4 regions of the Metabacillus rhizosphaerae genome follow, and region 3 is predicted to be linked to each of the others. Evidence: riboswitches for the same ligand, from Rfam matches in the RefSeq annotation. Region 3 holds a riboswitch; each other region holds the start of a gene.
The links. Region 3 has a riboswitch for S-adenosylmethionine ahead of WCV66_RS25405 (methionine biosynthesis PLP-dependent protein). Riboswitches for the same ligand answer to the same signal wherever they lie in the genome.
Positions count from the first base shown of each region.

Region 1: it holds a riboswitch for S-adenosylmethionine, as region 3 does, so the genes downstream of both, mmuP (S-methylmethionine permease) here and WCV66_RS25405 (methionine biosynthesis PLP-dependent protein) in region 3, are expected to answer to the same signal.
Region 2: it holds a riboswitch for S-adenosylmethionine, as region 3 does, so the genes downstream of both, metK (methionine adenosyltransferase) here and WCV66_RS25405 (methionine biosynthesis PLP-dependent protein) in region 3, are expected to answer to the same signal.
Region 4: it holds a riboswitch for S-adenosylmethionine, as region 3 does, so the genes downstream of both, WCV66_RS26010 (bifunctional homocysteine S-methyltransferase/methylenetetrahydrofolate reductase) here and WCV66_RS25405 (methionine biosynthesis PLP-dependent protein) in region 3, are expected to answer to the same signal.

Region 1 is NZ_CP147403.1:722,631-727,206, forward strand. Features, by position in the region: gene rlmH (23S rRNA (pseudouridine(1915)-N(3))-methyltransferase RlmH) at 1-440, shown strand, start outside; gene WCV66_RS03695 (metal-dependent hydrolase) at 582-1,358, shown strand; partial or broken gene WCV66_RS03700 (isocitrate lyase/phosphoenolpyruvate mutase family protein) at 1,571-1,813, shown strand; SAM riboswitch class I at 2,338-2,443, shown strand; gene mmuP (S-methylmethionine permease) at 2,529-3,938, shown strand; gene mmuM (homocysteine S-methyltransferase) at 3,913-4,576, shown strand, end outside.
Region 2 is NZ_CP147403.1:2,070,288-2,074,863, forward strand. Features, by position in the region: gene WCV66_RS10095 (DUF2584 domain-containing protein) at 1-84, shown strand, start outside; gene pckA (phosphoenolpyruvate carboxykinase (ATP)) at 381-1,964, opposite strand; SAM riboswitch class I at 2,265-2,408, shown strand; gene metK (methionine adenosyltransferase) at 2,628-3,827, shown strand; gene WCV66_RS10110 (FixH family protein) at 4,016-4,576, shown strand, end outside.
Region 3 is NZ_CP147403.1:5,362,089-5,366,664, forward strand. Features, by position in the region: gene WCV66_RS25395 (DoxX family membrane protein) at 1-239, opposite strand, end outside; gene metC (cystathionine beta-lyase) at 352-1,536, opposite strand; gene WCV66_RS25405 (methionine biosynthesis PLP-dependent protein) at 1,523-2,647, opposite strand; SAM riboswitch class I at 2,781-3,141, opposite strand; gene WCV66_RS25410 (SCO family protein) at 3,211-3,786, opposite strand; gene WCV66_RS25415 (aliphatic sulfonate ABC transporter substrate-binding protein) at 3,796-4,576, opposite strand, start outside.
Region 4 is NZ_CP147403.1:5,487,674-5,492,249, forward strand. Features, by position in the region: gene WCV66_RS26000 (S1 RNA-binding domain-containing protein) at 1-420, opposite strand, end outside; gene WCV66_RS26005 (YajQ family cyclic di-GMP-binding protein) at 602-1,093, shown strand; gene WCV66_RS26960 (hypothetical protein) at 1,259-1,312, opposite strand; SAM riboswitch class I at 1,341-1,612, shown strand; gene WCV66_RS26010 (bifunctional homocysteine S-methyltransferase/methylenetetrahydrofolate reductase) at 1,715-3,568, shown strand; gene metH (methionine synthase) at 3,561-4,576, shown strand, end outside.

The sequences.
Region 1 (4,576 bases), 1.0 Mb from region 3:
AGTATTTAAAGCAAGGGATTGATGAATACTTAAAACGTCTTTCAGCTTATGCAAAGATAGAAGTAATAGAACTACCTGATGAAAAGGCTCCTGAAAACCTAAGTGAAACGGAAATGGAGCAAGTAAAGGAAAAAGAGGGAGAGAGGATACTAAGCAAAATAAGTGATGACACACATGTCATTGCTTTAGCAATAGAAGGAAAAATGAAATCCTCAGAACAGCTCGCAAAGGATCTAGATCAGCTAGCTACATATGGAAAAAGTAAAATTGCCTTTGTCATTGGTGGCTCACTCGGTTTAAGCCATACTGTTATGAAACGGGCCAATGACAAACTATCATTTTCAAAGATGACGTTTCCACATCAACTAATGAGGTTGATTTTGGTGGAACAGGTTTATCGGGCTTTTAGGATTAATCGGGGTGAACCGTATCATAAGTAAATGAGGTCATTAATAGATGCTTTAAACTTTTTGAATGGTTTCTAGTACTATAGCCTTGAACAAAGAGGGGAGACATGAATATACAACGAATTTTATATACATAGTATGTAGGTTTAATTATTTTTTATAGGGGGCTTTTCTATGAAAATATTACGTTTAGGTCATGCGATGTATGTATTTACAACTAAAAAGGGAAATCGGTACTTAGTCGACCCATTTTTTGATATGAACCCAGGTTGTCCAAGTGAGTATCAAACAGAAGAATTTTTGTCCAAGATTAATGGTGTGTTATTAACACATGGACACTTTGATCACACAAGCGGACTTGAAAAATTAAGAAAAGCTAATTCGAGTTGTTTAGTATTAGCACAATATGAATTAGCACTGATTTTAGGTCAAAAGGGTTTTGAAAATGTTTATCCTATAAATTTTGGTGGATCTTTTGATTTCGGTGACATAAAAGCTACTATGGTACCTGCTCGTCACTCATCTAGCTACGGTGAATTAGGGGGAAGCCCCATTTATGCCGGAGAATCAGCAGGGTATGTATTAGATTTTGAGGATGATCATACGTTGTATCATTCTGGCGATACAATGATTATGACGGATATGAAACTAATTCAAGATTTAAATCAACCATCTATTGCAATTCTTTCTTCTTCAGGTCAATTTACAATGGGCCCAAAAGAAGCAGCTTATGCAGTGGAACACTTATTAGATGTTAAATTTGTAATCCCAAGTCATACATTTCCTAGTGAAAACACAGCAATATCACTAGAATCTTTAAATGGATTATTACAGGCATTTCCAGTTGTGGGAAATATGATTGGGAAAGATCATGAACTCAAAGATTATTTATCAAACCAACAAAAAACCGAGGTTGTCATTATTGGGTATGGGGAAGAAGTGACATTCTAGTAAAATATGATATTTAATGTTCCTTTTTTACTGCAGGTTTAAAACGATACAGTGACCTTATCACAAGTATAGAGAACATAGACTTTAGAAGTGAAGCAGAGTATAGCTTCACTTTTTTTGTTTTTAAAACAGACCATATGAGCAAGAATGAGGACGAAATGGAGATCAATTACTTGTTAAAATGAGTCCAATAAACATTAGGAGGAAATAAAGTGAACAAGATTCAGGAATTCAATGAGATGCACTTTTCAAAGGATATATTATTTCTAGGCAACACCTGGGATTTACTTTCAGCCTTAATGCTTAAAAAAGCAGGATTCAAAGCAATTGGTACGACAAGTTGGGGTATCGCTAACTCACTAGGATTTGCAGATGGAGAAATGATTGATTTTGATAGACATTTAGGAATCATTAAAACCATAGCAGATAATGTGAAAATTCCAGTTTCTGCTGATAATTGCTGCTTCAACATGAGAAAGCTCATAACAATTAAGAGCTTTAAAGTACTTCATTTAGAATCGTTAGGATGAACCGTAGCATAAGTATAAGTAAATGCGGTTTGGGGAGTGACATGGAAATTGGCTTTATTAATGAAAGTAAATAGGTTTTTAACATAACTTATCTAGAATTTATGAAATCTGTTTCGTAATGAATAGCAAAGAATAAATTATCAGAAATTCAATGTGAAAACAAGGTAGGCGGAGTGGAGATAGCAATACATAGATCTTCCATTGATTCAATGTTAGATATATGCGTTGTGTAGCAAGTCAGGTCGTCCTTTTTTACGAAAGATCGTTTGAATCTTCATTAGTTACCCTCCGGTTAATCCCAATTTAAAATGAAATAATTTAATGATCTAATCTTCAATTATATTTTTTTCACTTTACTAGCTGTGATTATTACTAATATTCTAAATACTCTAACTATACAGAAGTATATTGACAATTTTTTCATAGGTTGATAAGGTTAAAAAAATTATTTCTTATCCAGAGAGGTGGAGGGACTGGCCTTATGAAACCTCAGCAACAGGTCTACTAAGACACTGTGCTAACTCCAGCGGGTGATGAATCCTTGATAGATAAGAGCCTAAGTTTTTATTTGTCAGTAAAGCACTCTATTTTCAGAGTGCTTTTTTGATTTTTTCTGGATGTAAGATAAAGGAGAGTATGAATGGAGAACGAAAGTAAACAAGAATTTCAAAGAAAAATGCAAGCACGACATTTAGTAATGCTATCGCTTGGTGGAGTGATTGGAACTGGATTATTCTTAAGTTCTGGTTATACGATTCAACAGGCTGGTCCAATCGGCACAATTCTCTCATATTTAATTGGAGCATTAGTGGTTTATCTAGTCATGCTTTGTTTAGGTGAACTTTCAGTACATATGCCTGAGACAGGTGCGTTTCATAGCTATGCAACCAAATACATTGGTCCAGGGACAGGGTATACAGTAGCTTGGTTATATTGGCTAACCTGGACTGTTGCATTAGGTTCGGAATTTACGGCTGCAGGATTGCTAATGCAGCGATGGTTTCCATCAATCAATGTTTGGATATGGAGTGTTCTATTCGCAATTGTGATCTTTGTATTGAATGCTCTGACTGTTAAGCTTTTCGCTGAATCCGAATTCTGGTTTGCATCTATAAAGGTAATAGCAATTGTGATCTTTATTATTTTAGGAGTAGCAGCAATGGTAGGTTTTATTCCAATGACTAATTCGCAACCAGCACCATTCTTTACCAATTTTGTGAGTGAAGGTTTATTTCCTAATGGTGCTTTTGTAATTATAATGACGATGCTTGCAGTGAATTTTGCATTCTCGGGAACTGAATTAATAGGAATTGCAGCAGGAGAAACTTCAGATCCAGAAAAAACGATTCCAAAGGCAATTCGTACAACATTATGGAGATTGGTGATCTTTTTTGTAGGAACTATCGTTGTATTATCTGCGTTATTGCCTATCTCGGATGCAGGAGTATTAGAGAGCCCCTTTGTTGCAGTTCTTGAACGAATTGGTGTGCCATATGCAGCGGATATTATGAACTTTGTTATTTTAACAGCTATTTTATCTGCTGCAAACTCAGGACTATATGCATCTTCTAGAATGCTTTGGTCACTTGCAGATAAGAAGACTATATCACCAATTTTTGCAAGATTGACAAAACGAGGTGTGCCTATATATGCAATCATTTTCAGCATGTTAGGCGGTGGTTTAGCTTTGTTATCAAGTATTATTGCACCAGATACTGTATACATAGTGCTTGTATCCATTTCGGGGCTAGCTGTGGTTGCAGTTTGGATGAGTATTAGTGCTTCACAGTTTCTATTTCGCAAACAATTTATAAAAGAAGGAAATTCAGAAAAGGACTTGGTCTATCGTGCACCATTATATCCTCTAGTACCAATCGTTTCGTTTATACTTTGCCTTGCTTCATGTATTGGAATTGCATTTGATCCTACACAACGCATTGCGCTGTATTGTTGCATTCCATTTATTTTGTTTTGCTATGGAAGTTATTATATAACACAAATTTTAAAGAAAAGGAGAGTAGAATATGTCGAACAAAATCAACCCAATTAACGCTATTTTACGCGATCATTCAATCATGATTCTGGACGGTGCTCTAGCTACAGAGCTTGAGCAGCATGGGTGTGAATTGGACGATCCCCTTTGGTCTGCACGTGTTTTACTTGAAAATCCAGAATTGATTTATCAGGTTCATTCAGACTATTTTCGTGCTGGAGCAGACTGTACGATAACTGCAAGCTACCAAGCTACTATCGATGGTTTTTCCATGCGTGGTATCCGAGAAAAAGAAGCTTTGGAGTTAATTAAGAAAACGGTATTACTTGCAAGAAGAGCAAGAGATGATTTTTGGAAGGAAGAGATGCAAACGATTAGACCAAAGCCATTGGTTGCTGCATCCATTGGTCCTTATGGGGCTTACCTTGCAGATGGTTCAGAGTATGTAGGAAATTATGGTGTTACAGATGAAACATTAGCAGAATTTCATCGTTCAAGAATGTCAGCGTTGATTGATGCAGGTGCTGATCTATTAGCATTTGAAACGATTCCTTCCCTGCAAGAAGCAAAAGTATTAGATTCATTATTAAAGGAATTTCCAGAAACATATGCTTGGCTAACTTTTTCTTTGAAAAATGAGAAAGCGATAAGTGACGGTACATTGCTCGAGGAGTGTTCGAGAGTGTTTGAGGACA
Region 2 (4,576 bases), 2.4 Mb from region 3:
GAGGCTATTGTAGAAAAACTTCAGCTTCATGAAAATAAAACAGTTGTAACATATCGGTTAGTTGCCCTTAATTCAACGAATTAATAAAACAAAAGATAAACCAGGTGAAAAAGTAATTAGCTTTTTCACCTGGTTTATTTGTTTTATAGTGTTCCAATCAACCTGAAATAGTTTTTATTTAAAAAACTACTATTTTTAGGAAAGAGCCTAAATTAATCCTGAAGTGAAATTGAAAAATTACAATATCATGAATTTTTGTTTGCAGGTTAGGATAAAATTATTATGTTGAAATATAACTTAAGTTATCAATTATCAGTTTAATATCTCTTTAAATAAAAGGGAGGCTGACTCATTAGCTTTTGAGTCAGCCTCCAATTCTTTTAACCTATAGGTCCACCAAATTGTTGGATTTCAGGGGAAACATGTGCAAATTTTTCAAAGTTTTTCTTAAACTGTGATGCTAGCTCTTTTGCTTTCTTTTCATAAGCTTCCTTAGAGCTCCAAGTAAGATGTGGCTGAAGTTTATCATCCGGAACACCTGGAACGTGTATTGGAATGTTGAGGCCAAATACTTCATCAGTTACCGTCTCAATATGATCAAGATCTCCTTCAATTGCAGCTTGAACCATTGCTCTTGTATATTGTAACTTTATTCGATTCCCTACGCCATATTCACCACCGGTCCAGCCTGTATTAACTAAAAATACTTGAACTTCATGTTCATCAATTTTTTGTCCAAGCATGTTCGCATAGCGAGTGGCTTGTAATGGTAGGAATGGTGAACCGAAGCAAGTTGAAAAGGTTGCCTCAGGAGCGGTAATTCCTCGCTCAGTTCCTGCAAGCTTACTAGTATAGCCGCTCAAAAAATGGTACATTGCTTGTTCTCTAGTTAACTTGCTAATTGGAGGAAGAACCCCAAATGCATCTGCAGTTAAAAAAACAATTGCTTGTGGATGTCCCGCTATACTAGGTGTAATAACCTTATCAATAGCATCTAACGAATATGCAGCCCTTGTATTCTCAGTGAAAAAGGAATTATCATAATCAGCTTCACGAGTTTCATTATCAACAACAACGTTTTCTAAAACGGCACCATAGCGAATGGCATTGAAAATTTGGGGCTCTTTTTCTTCCGATAAATTAATACATTTCGCATAGCAACCGCCTTCAATATTAAAGATGCCAGAAGTAGACCAGCCATGCTCATCGTCACCGATTAATCGTCTGTTAGGATCAGCAGACAAGGTTGTTTTTCCAGTTCCAGATAAACCGAAAAATAAAGCAACATCACCTTCAAAACCAACATTTGCTGAGCAATGCATTGAAAGAATATTGTTTTCTGGTAACAAAAAGTTCATAACTGAAAAGACAGATTTTTTCATTTCACCAGCGTATTCTGTCCCACCGATTAAAATTGTTCTTTTCTCAAATGAAATAATGATAAATGTTTCAGAATTTGTACCATCAACAGCAGGATCAGCTTTAAAGTGTGGTGCACAAAGAATAGTAAAAGGCTTCTCATTTGTAATCGATTTTTCATTGTCTTTTATAAAAAGCTGCTGTGCGAATAAATTATGCCAAGCATATTCATTTATGACTTGAAGAGGCAACTGATAGCGTTTATCTGCACCGGCAAAACCATTGAAAATGTATAATTCTTCTCGTTCCTTTAAGTAGTTGATCATTTTACTATAAAGCTTATCAAAGTCAGCCTCTAAAATAGGTTGATTAACAATGCCCCAATCAATTTTATTTTCGATAGAACTTTCTTTCACGATAAATTTATCTTGTGGAGACCTACCAGTATATGCTCCAGTAGTCGCTCGGATTGCACCAGTTGAGGTTAAAATCCCTTCCTTGCGTTTAAGTACTTTTTCCACAAGTTGAGCAACTGATAAATTATGTCTTGCATTATCCCCTTTTAACAACTCTGCTAATTCATTTGTCATCTCCACAATATTCATCCCCATTACCATCCTTTTCGAAAAATTAACGTAGAAAGATATATTACAAAATTCTGACTTAGTTTTAAATAGTATAACACATTATATTTAATTGAACATACTAATCGTGTGTGTTTTTTGAAAAAAAGTTTAGAAAGCAATTTTTATACTTCAAAAAGAAACTTAATAATATGTCAACAAAATGGGTAACACTAATGAATAGATTAATCATGAAAATTAATAGGAAATAATCTCTGATAACTTGCTGTTTTTTGTTGACACCATTACCCCAGTGCGCTATGATATGTCCTTGAACGGATTCTCTTATCCCGAGCTGGTGGAGGGACAGGCCCTATGAAACCCAGCAACCTGCTATCAAAGGAAAGCGGCGATTATGCCCAAATGACATTTTCCGACGCAAAGGTGCTAACCTGATGCAAGGCGAAAGCCCTTGATCGATAAGAGCGAAAGGCTATGAACGATAACAAACCTTTCCTCATTTAGGGAAAGGTTTTTTTGATAACAGAAAATAAGCGTATCTTCTTCATTAGAGTTTTACCAGGACAAGCATGTGGTAGAGGTACATAATAATTCTGTTCACAAAACATGCCAGCGTGATTCTTTTAGGTAAAAGGAAGAGTTCCGGATCAATTTGAACATGAGTATGAGGAGGAAAACTTTAACATGACTAAAAAACGTTTATTTACTTCTGAGTCTGTAACAGAAGGCCATCCAGATAAGATTTGTGACCAAATTTCAGATTCAATCCTTGATGCAATTATTGAAAAAGATCCAAATGCACGTGTAGCGTGTGAAACGTCTGTTACGACAGGATTAGTTTTAGTTGCTGGGGAAATTACAACAACTACATACGTTGATATCCCAAAAATTGTTCGTGAAACAATTAAAGGTATTGGCTATACACGAGCTAAATATGGCTTTGATGCAGAAACTTGTGCAGTTCTTACTTCAATTGATGAGCAATCAGCCGATATCGCTATGGGTGTTGACCAAGCACTTGAAGCTCGTGAAGGCCTAATGTCTGATGAAGAAATTGATGCAATCGGTGCTGGAGACCAAGGATTAATGTTTGGATTTGCATGTAATGAAACAAAGGAATTAATGCCACTTCCAATTTCATTAGCTCACAAACTTTCACGTCGTTTAACAGAAGTACGTAAAGAGGATATACTTCCTTACTTACGTCCAGACGGTAAAACACAAGTTACGGTAGAATATGATGAAAATGATAAACCAGTTCGTATTGATACGATCGTTATTTCTACTCAGCATCACCCAGAAATTTCATTAGAACAAATTCAGCGTAACCTAAAAGAGCATGTTATTAACCCAGTTGTCCCTGCAGAATTAATTGATGAAAATACAAAGTATTTCATTAATCCAACAGGTCGCTTCGTCATTGGGGGACCTCAAGGAGATGCTGGTTTAACTGGACGTAAAATTATCGTTGATACGTACGGTGGTTATGCACGTCACGGTGGTGGTGCATTCTCTGGTAAGGATGCGACAAAAGTTGACCGTTCTGCCGCTTATGCTGCTCGTTATGTAGCGAAAAATATTGTTGCTTCTGGATTAGCTGATAAATGTGAAGTTCAATTAGCATATGCAATTGGTGTTGCACAACCGGTATCGATTTCAGTTGATACATTTGGAACTGGAAAAGTATCGGAAGAAGTTTTAGTAGCTGTTGTACGTAACAACTTTGATCTACGTCCAGCGGGTATTATAAAAATGCTTAATCTACGTCGTCCGATATATAAGCAAACTGCTGCGTATGGACATTTCGGTCGTAATGATCTAGATCTTCCATGGGAAAGCACAGACAAAGCTGAAGCGTTAAGTAAAGAAGCGTTAAATCAATAATTTATAAAAGAAGAAAAGGGTCTGATGTATTTTGCATCAGACCCTTTTCTATATCAGTGTATAAGACTTAATAAGTGAATATTTTTTCTTCTATATGTGAATAAATATTGAAGCATCAAAGAAAACGTATCTAATTATGATAGTTATGTTATATCATAGTATGAGTGACGATTTGGAGGTTATACAATATGAAACAAGGGATAATCACTTGCTCCTTCATTTTCCTTTCTTTAGTTTTAAGCGGCTGTCAAGAATCAGCAAATCATCAAGAACATCAAGTCGCTTCTGAAGAGGAAGTAAAAGCACCAAAGGTTGAAATAATTGCTAGTAAACATGTTAATAAAAACGAAGAAGTACCAATCTCTGCAAAAGTATATTATGGTGATGATCTAGTGGACGATGCAGAGGTAACGTTTGAGATAAAACTTGGTGATGTTTCAGAAAAAATTGAAGCAAAACTTATTGAAACAGGTACATATGGAATTAATTATCAATTTAAGGAAGATGGTACATTCAAAATAACCGCACATACAAATGTAGAAAGTTATCATACGATGCCATCATTAGATATTCAGGTAGGAGAAGGCTCAACAGCTACGATTACAGAAAAGAATGATGAAAAAGAAAGCGAGAATGAGCACCAGCATCATGAACAAACAGAAGCGGGGCACCATCATAGTAGTGTAACGATAACTGTAGACGAATTATCTGATTTTAAGGTAAATGAAGAGGAGCAGTTATCAACAACA
Region 3 (4,576 bases):
AGCTTCTTATCCAGCCTTGATGCTAGGGGAATATCCATTACTTTACTCATCACCTGAGATAAAACAGCCAGTAAAACTGCGCACAGTAATGAAATCGTAATGAAAAGTGGTGATAAAATCTCCTCTATACTAACCTTTTCAGGTGCGACTTTAGCAAACCATTTAACATGAGCATGTGTAAGCATTGGAGGTAGTAGTACTGCTAACAAGAGTAACAACAATGATACCAATTTTTTCATTTAAGAAACTCCCTTTTTGAGGTATAAACTTAGTTTGTTACATTTTTCAATTTGTATGTATTTTGGAGCTTATCTTCTCTATTAAAAAAAACTGACCCAAATAGAGTCAGTCCTAACGAACACTTTCTTTCTTATTAACTTGTGGTAGCTTCTCTAATGCTTCAGAAAAATCTTTAATTAGGTCATTAACATTTTCTAAGCCGACACTTAATCTAAGTAATCCATCTGAAATTCCTCGTTTTTCACGTTCCTCTGGAGGCATTGCTGCATGTGACATTTTTGCAGGGTAGGATAAAATTGATTCAACCGCACCTAAACTTACTGCAAAAACCGGCAGTTTAACTTGTTGAACAAGCGTCTTCACTGCTTCACCATCAGCAAGCTTGAATGAAAGAACGGCACCTGCTCCATCTGCTTGGTATCGTTGAGTTTCATGTCCTGGGTGAAAGCTTAATCCAGGATAATAGACTTCTACAACCTTAGGATGTTCACTTAGAAACTCAGCAATTTTCAGAGCAGATTCAGAGGATTGCTTCAAACGAACATGTAATGTTTTTAATCCTCTTAACACAAGCCAAGCATCTTGAACACCTAGTACTGCTCCAAATGCATTTTGCAGTTTGTATAGGCGATCACCTAATTCAGTATCCCTCACAACAGCAAGACCTGCAAGGACATCACTATGACCTGCTAAAAACTTTGTCGCACTGTGTAACACAATATCTACACCTAACTCTAAAGGTCTTTGTAGCTCTGGTGTCAAAAATGTATTATCTAAAAACGTTAGACAGTTATTTGCCTTCGCAAGGTTCACAATTCCTCGAATATCTGTAACTTTCAACAACGGATTTGAAGGTGTTTCCATGTAGATTACTTTGGTATTCGGACGAATCTTTGATGCTACTTGATGAAGATCTGTCATATCAACAAAAGTATGCTCAATCCCGAATCTAGTTAGAACATCTGTTATGATTCGAAAGGTTCCACCATATACGTCCTCAGTCACAAGGACATGATCACCTTGGGAAAGAAGCAGGAATGCTGTTGAAATAGCAGCCATTCCTGAAGAAAATGCCAAGCCTTTTGTTCCACCCTCTAATTCTGCGATCGCTTGCTCTAACGCTTCTCTTGTGGGGTTACCAGAACGTGCGTAATCATATTTCCCAAATTCATCTATATCAAATTGATGGAAAGTTGATGAATGGTGAATTGGAACACTAACAGCACCTGTACCTCTATCTACCTTTGATTCATTATGCAAAAGTTTTGTTTGAAACGACCAATCATGATTGCTCAATTGCTTCAGCCCCCTTCATTTGTTTAAAGCTCTGAGCTAAATCTTCGATAATATCCTCAGCATGTTCTACACCTACTGAGAAACGCAGTAGTCTATTACACACACCATTTGCCATTCTAATTTCCAATGGAATGTCCATATGTGTTTGGGTTGCAGGGTAGGTAATAAAACTTTCGATTCCACCTAAGCTTTCCGCAAAAGTAATCGTCTTAAGGCTTTTTAGAAATGGATTCACCAATGTTTCATCCTGCAAACGGAATGACAGCATTCCACCTTTTCCTGGATATAAAACATCGAGAACATCTGGATGTTCTTCTAAAAATTGTGAAACGGCTTGAGCGTTTTGCTCATGCTGTCTCATGCGAAGTGATAATGTCTTCATTCCTCTCATTAAGAGCCAGGAATCAAACGGTGATAAAACCGCGCCGATCGCATTTTGATGTTGGAAAAACTCATCGCTTAATTGCTCACCCTTTGTAACAACTAGACCCGCAAGCACATCATTGTGTCCACCTAAATATTTTGTTGCACTATGGATCACAATGTCAGCTCCATCAAGGATTGGTGTTTGAATAATAGGTGTATAAAATGTGTTATCAACAATCACTAATAAATTATGTTTCTTAGCTAACGTCGCAAGCTCTTTAATATCAGCTTCCTGCATTAATGGATTTGTCGGTGTCTCGATAAATATCGCCTTTGTTTTTTCAGATATTAATTTTTCTGTTTCTGCTGGGTTTGTGAAATCATCATATTGAAATGATAAACCGTACTTTTTCCATTCTCTTTCAAATAAACGATAAGTTCCACCATAGAGGTCAGATGATACGATAAGTTCATCACCACTTTGGAATAATGCCATAATCGTTTGAATAGCAGCCATCCCTGAACTGAATGCAAATCCACGATCACCATGTTCTAAATCGGCAATGGCCTTTTCAACTAATAGTCTTGTAGGATTTCCTGTTCGAATATAATCAAAGCCAGTTGATTCTCCGATTCCAGCATGTCGATAAGCTGTCGAAAAATAGACTGGCGGATTTACCGTACCTGTAACATTTTCACTTCGATTTCCAATTTGCGCTAACTTCGTTTCAATTCGTTGACTCATGTCTGTCACCATCCTAAGTTAAGGTTATTTTTCTTGATTATGCACATGAGAGGAAGCACATTTTTAGAGACTTTCAAAACAAATTAAAAAGCCTTCCCCGGTAAGAAGAAGACTGTGTATTTGAGTGCGCTTCTTCTTATCTCTCAAGCATAATGCTGGTGTGGCTTGCTGGATTTAGCACCTTGGCACGTAGAAGATCTTGGGTGGAGCTTAAAAGTAGTTGAATTGCAATTAAACTTAGGAAACTCTATAAGTTGTTACAGCACGCAAGTGCTTGCGGCTTGCACTAGCAAGCCTGCACCAGATAATAAAAAATGCTTCGAACAAACAAGGAAGCTTTGTTCGATTCATTTTTTATTATCTGGCGGTGCTGTAAAAAACTTACTTAAAGTTTCGCTTAAGATTCGCAAATCAACGGTTACGAGATCTTCACTCGTTTTGAACCGGTTGCTGAGGCTTCATAGGGCCAGTCCCTCTGCCTCTCTTGATAAGAAATGTATGAAATTTTTAATGTTTACTTTTTTTTACTACTTTACATGATTCGAGTTGAGATTGCAACACAATTATTGTAATAGTTTGATATCTTCGACAATTTTTTCATTCGGTACTTCTGATACACCTTCATATTGTTCGAGTATCGTGTTGCCTTTCATAAGATAGATTGATGTGCTGTGAACGAATTGGTTTGAGCCTTCTAGTTTTGCAGCAGGCGCAAGAAAGCTAGTGTTTGAGAAGGATTCAATTTCTGCTTGTTCATAGCCAGTGAGAAAGTTCCAATTTTTAAAATCGGCACCGAATTGTACTGCAAATCCCTTTAACACTTCAGGTGTGTCATGTACTGGATCAATGCTAAAGGAGACGAGCTCAACATCTACTTTTTCGTCTTGTAATTGCTCTTGAAGTGTTGCGATATGTGCGGTCATTGGTGAACAAACAGTATCACAATTTGTGAAAATGAACGTAGAAAGCCAGACTTTATCTTCATAATCTGACATTTTTACTTTTTCTCCAACTTGATTAACAGCATCTAAAGGCTCAACTGTCCCGTTTAAAGAAAAATGCTCCTCTAGGTTGATAGACTGTGAACAGCCTACCAACACTAGAACAGCAAGGAAAGTGATAAAAACAAGTTTTTTCACGATTAACGCCTACTTTGTTAAGAATTGAGTATCGATTAGATCACTAAATTCAGGTTTTTCTTTAAGAAATTTAAGCTCAAATGAAGAATTTGCAAATTCTTGTACAACCTCTGCATTTACTTCTGTTGTATACGTTACACGCTCCCAAGCACTGTCAACGATTGCTGGATCAAGCTCTTGATCTGTAATATCTTTGATCGCTTTAATTGCAATATCACGTGCCTCTTCACGGTTTTCATTAATAAAGTTAACACCTTTTTCATGTGCTTTTACAATGGCTGCAACTAGTTCTTTGTCTTCTTCAATTAACTTTCCGCTTGTTACTAATACAGTATTAGGAAGTGTTGTTCCGTAAGAAATTTCATCCGTATCAACGATCACTTTCGCTCCATCATTTACAAGCATAGATGCCCATGGTTCTGGAACTGCAGCAAGATCAACTTTTCCTGATTCAAACATTGCTCCATATTGAGCTGGGTTACCAGTTACATGCTTTAATGTTCCACCAATACGTGCTGATGTAATGCCGAAGTCTTGAAGGAATGTCTCCATTTGAACATCATGTGTGCAGCCTACACCAGGTGTAATAAATGTTTTACCTGTTAAATCATCAATTGATTGCACACCACTTTTTTCAGATGCAACGATAACTGTTCCACCTGAAGATGCTCCTGCTAGAATCTTCACATCTGCTCCGTTTGCATAGTTGTTCATAACAGGGCCAGGGCCAACTAAACCTGCATGGATATCACCTGTTTTTAACGCAGTCATAAATGCTGCTCCATCAGGA
Region 4 (4,576 bases), 130 kb from region 3:
AGGTTCAACAATTTCCTCTGTCGCTAGGCGAACAAAAAAACGGCCATTTCCTGAAACCTTTAATGTACAATAAAGCTTGTCCCCTGGTTTAGGCCATACTTCTCTTAAAAACGGGAGGTGATCCATTGCAACAAGAGCATCCTTACTCAAGCCAATATCCACAAATGCCCCCATATCATCTACTACATCTACCACTTCGACCCAACCATATGATTGATCCGTAATCAGTGGTTTTTTCATTGTTGCATACAATCGTTCTTGAGCATCAATCACGAAAAAGACCTCAATTTTTTCTCCAACCTCGATTTCTCCTATCACTTCGCTTTTATGTAATAGTACGCGCTCATCTCCATCTGTTAAGAAGTATCCATAATCAACCTTTTCATCTATCGTTAATATTGCAAATGTGCCTGGCATCATATCATTTATCGTTCCTTTCATCATTTAAGTGAAAATATTATTAGTTCTCACTTTCTCATCATTTATACGTCGTTTTCAGCAAACAATTATACTCAATAATCATCTGAGCGTTTAAAAAGTTGTGAACATTGTTTTATTTTACTATAATCTAACCATATTATATACGTAATGGAGGATTAATATGGCGAAAGATAGTTCATTTGATATTGTATCCAAAATTGAATTCCCTGAAGTAACAAATGCAATTAGTATAGCAATGAAAGAAATTGCTACTCGTTATGATTTCAAAGGGAGCAAAAGTAATATATCATTAGAAAAAGAAGAACTAGTTTTAGTCTCAGACGATGAGTATAAGCTAGACCAACTAAAAGATGTCCTATTATCAAAACTTGTTAAACGAAATGTACCAATTAAAAATATTTCGTATAAAAAAATTGAGAATGCCTCAGGTGGAACAGTTCGTCAAAGAGCAGAATTAGTTTCTGGGATTGATAAAGAAAATGCAAAAAAAATAAATACGCTTATTAAAAACGCTGGCTTAAAGGTGAAAACTCAAATTCAAGATGATCAAATTCGTGTAACAGGAAAAAGCCGAGACGATTTACAACAAGTCATTGCTGCAATAAGAGAAGCTGACCTACCAATTGACGTACAGTTTATTAATTATCGCTAAAAACAAAAGCGCTGGAGCTGGATGTCAAAGTTCCTACCAAAAGTAATCTTATATGATTTTCCCAGGCAGTTCATCAAACAAATCGTTGTCACATGAACTGCCTTTTTTACGTTTCAAAACTTGATTACCACCTTTTCCCACACTTAATTTTATCCAAAATATCATTTAACTATTGATATTTTTCATAATATTAGATAAATTAGTTGTAACACTTTTCAATATATTAAAGTAAATACAATAATTTCATATCTTATCAAGAGAAGCTGAGGGACTGGCCCTATGAAGCTTCAGCAACCGGTCCATAACGAGTGAAGACCTGGATTTTAGTTGATTGTTCAAAGGAAGAAAATAAACCTTAAGTTGTTTTCTATCCGCATCTACAAAGCTTGCAGGTGCGGATAGAAAACAAACAACAGTATGGTTTACAACCTTTCTAAACAATTTAATCTATCCTACTTATCCTCCGAGTGCCAAGGTGCTAATTCCAGCTAAGCATGTAAGATGCTTGAAAGATAAGGGGAAGCTTTGAATCATTCAGCCTTCTTCTTAAGAGGGCTTTTTTTATTATTATTTCGATTCATCTTTTCTCCTCACACTACTACATAGATCGGAGGCTTTTCTATGAGCTTTTTGGAAGACTTAAAAAGTAAGATTTTAATTGGGGACGGTGCAATGGGAACAATGCTTTATTCCCATGGTGTTGATCGTTGTTTTGAAGAATTAAACCTATCAAAACCTGATGATGTCAAGCGCGTTCATCAAGCATATATTCAAGCCGGTGCTAACCTAATTCAGACGAACACCTATGGGGCAAATGATATTAAACTCTCACGTTACGGCCTAGAGGATGAAATTAGACAAATTAACAAAACTGCTGTTGAAATTGCCAAACGAGCAGCTACTTCTTCGACGTATGTATTTGGAACTATTGGCGGAGTTCGTTCCTTCAAAAAAAGTGCCCATACACTTGAAGAAATTAAACGCAATTTTAGAGAGCAGTTGTTTATCTTACTAAATGAAGATGTAGACGGCCTATTACTTGAAACCTACTATGATTTAGAGGAAATGAAAACAGTACTCCAAATTGCAAAAAAGGAAACAAATAAACCAATCATTGCCAATGTATCCCTCCATGAAGCAGGTGTTTTACAAGATGGAACAGCATTAACAGATGCTTTTTCAACTCTCGAAGAGCTTGGTGCAAATGTAATTGGCTTAAACTGCCGTTTAGGTCCATACCATATGATTCAATCTCTTGAGGAGGTTCCACTTCTTGAGTCAGCCTATCTATCTGTATTCCCGAACAGTAGCTTACCTGCTTTAAATGAAGGTCGTCTTGTTTATGAATCTGATGAAGGTTACTTTAAGGAGAGCGCTCTGAAATTTAGAGACCAAGGTGTTCGCCTAATTGGTGGCTGTTGTGGAACAACACCAAAACATATTCAAGCAATCGCTGAAGCTGTAGGGCATCTTGCTCCTGTTACAGATAAAAAGGTAAGAGTTCCGAAGCAAGTACAAGTAAATATCACATCTAGTAATACTGACACACTTCCTCCACTTCAGGAGATTGTAAAGGAAAAACGTTCAGTTATTGTTGAGCTTGACCCACCGAAGAAGCTTGGAATGAATAAATTCCTTGAAGGGGCACAAGCGCTTCATCATGCAGGTATCGATGCTTTGACTCTTGCAGATAACTCGCTTGCTTCTCCACGGGTAAGTAACCTAGCTGCCGGAATACTCGCAAAAGAAAAAACAGGTGGCAGAGCATTAATTCATATTACATGTCGTGATCGAAACTTAATTGGCTTACAGTCTCATTTAATGGGTTTACATTCATTAGGACTATCTGATGTACTAGCAATTACTGGTGACCCTTCAAAAATTGGTGATTTCCCTGGGGCAACTTCTGTTTATGATGTTTCCTCGTTTGATTTAATCAGTTTAATTAAACAATTCAATGAAGGTGTCTCTTACTCCGGTAAACCATTAGGTGAAAAAACCAACTTCTCAGTTGCGGCTGCCTTTAATCCAAATGTTCGTCACTTAGATAAGGCTGTTGTCAGACTTGAAAAGAAAATTGCCCATGGTGCAGATTATTTTATCTCACAACCTCTTTATTCAAGTCAGCAAATTGTAGATGTATATGAGGAAACCAGAAACTTAAAAGCACCTATTTACATCGGGATCATGCCATTGACATCAAGCCGTAACGCAGAATTTATTCATAATGAAATTCCTGGAATTAAACTTTCAGATTCGATTCGTGAAAAAATGGCAGCAGCTGGAACAGATAAGGAACAAGCCCGCCAAGAGGGCTTAGCCATTGCAAAGGATCTTATTGATACAGCATTTGATTTATTTAATGGAATTTATTTAATAACTCCATTTTTACAGTACGACCTTACAGTGGAGCTAACCAATTACATCCATGAGAAGGAAAAACAACTGGCTGAAAGGAAGATTACACATGTGTAGCATCAAAAATGAAATAAAAAAACGGATACTTGTACTTGACGGTGCAATGGGTACAATGATTCAAGCTGCTGATCTTACACCTGATGATTTTGGTGGTGAAGACTACGAAGGCTGTAATGAATATTTAACTTTAACAGCACCGAAAACAATTGAAATGATTCATGAAGCCTATCTTGAAGCAGGCTCAGATATCATTTCAACAAACACATTTGGAGCTACTTGTCTTGTTTTAGATGAATATGACCTAGGTTCTTTCGCCCTTGAACTTAATATTGAATCAGCTAAAATTGCAAAAAACGCAGCTGATAAATTTTCCACACCTGAAAAACCAAGATATGTTGCAGGAGCAATGGGTCCAACAACGAAAACGTTATCTGTAACTGGTGGGACAACATTTGATACTTTAGTCGATAACTATGAAGAACAAGCAAGAGGATTAATTATCGGTGGCGCTGACTTACTTCTCCTTGAAACTAGCCAGGATATGCTCAATGTAAAAGCTGGATTCTTAGGCATCCAAAAGGCATTTGAAACAACAGGTAAAGAGCTTCCACTTATGGTTTCAGGAACAATTGAACCAATGGGTACAACATTAGCAGGACAGGATATTGAGGCTTTTTATGTCTCATTAGAGCATATGAAACCAATTTCGGTTGGTCTAAACTGTGCAACAGGTCCTGAATTTATGACAGACCATATCCGTACATTATCCGGATTAGCGAATACAGCTGTAAGTTGTTATCCGAATGCTGGCTTACCTGATGAAGAAGGTAATTACCATGAATCACCTGAGTCACTTGCCAAAAAACTTGTTGGCTTCGCTGAACAAGGCTGGCTAAATTTTGTAGGCGGTTGTTGTGGAACAACTCCTGAACATATTAAAGCCATCTCTGATGCTGTAGCAACGATCAACCCACGGAGCATCGAAGACGTTTCAAGTGGTCACACTGTTTCTGGAATCGATGCCCTTCTTTATGAAGATGGCATGCGTCCACTATTTGTCGGAGA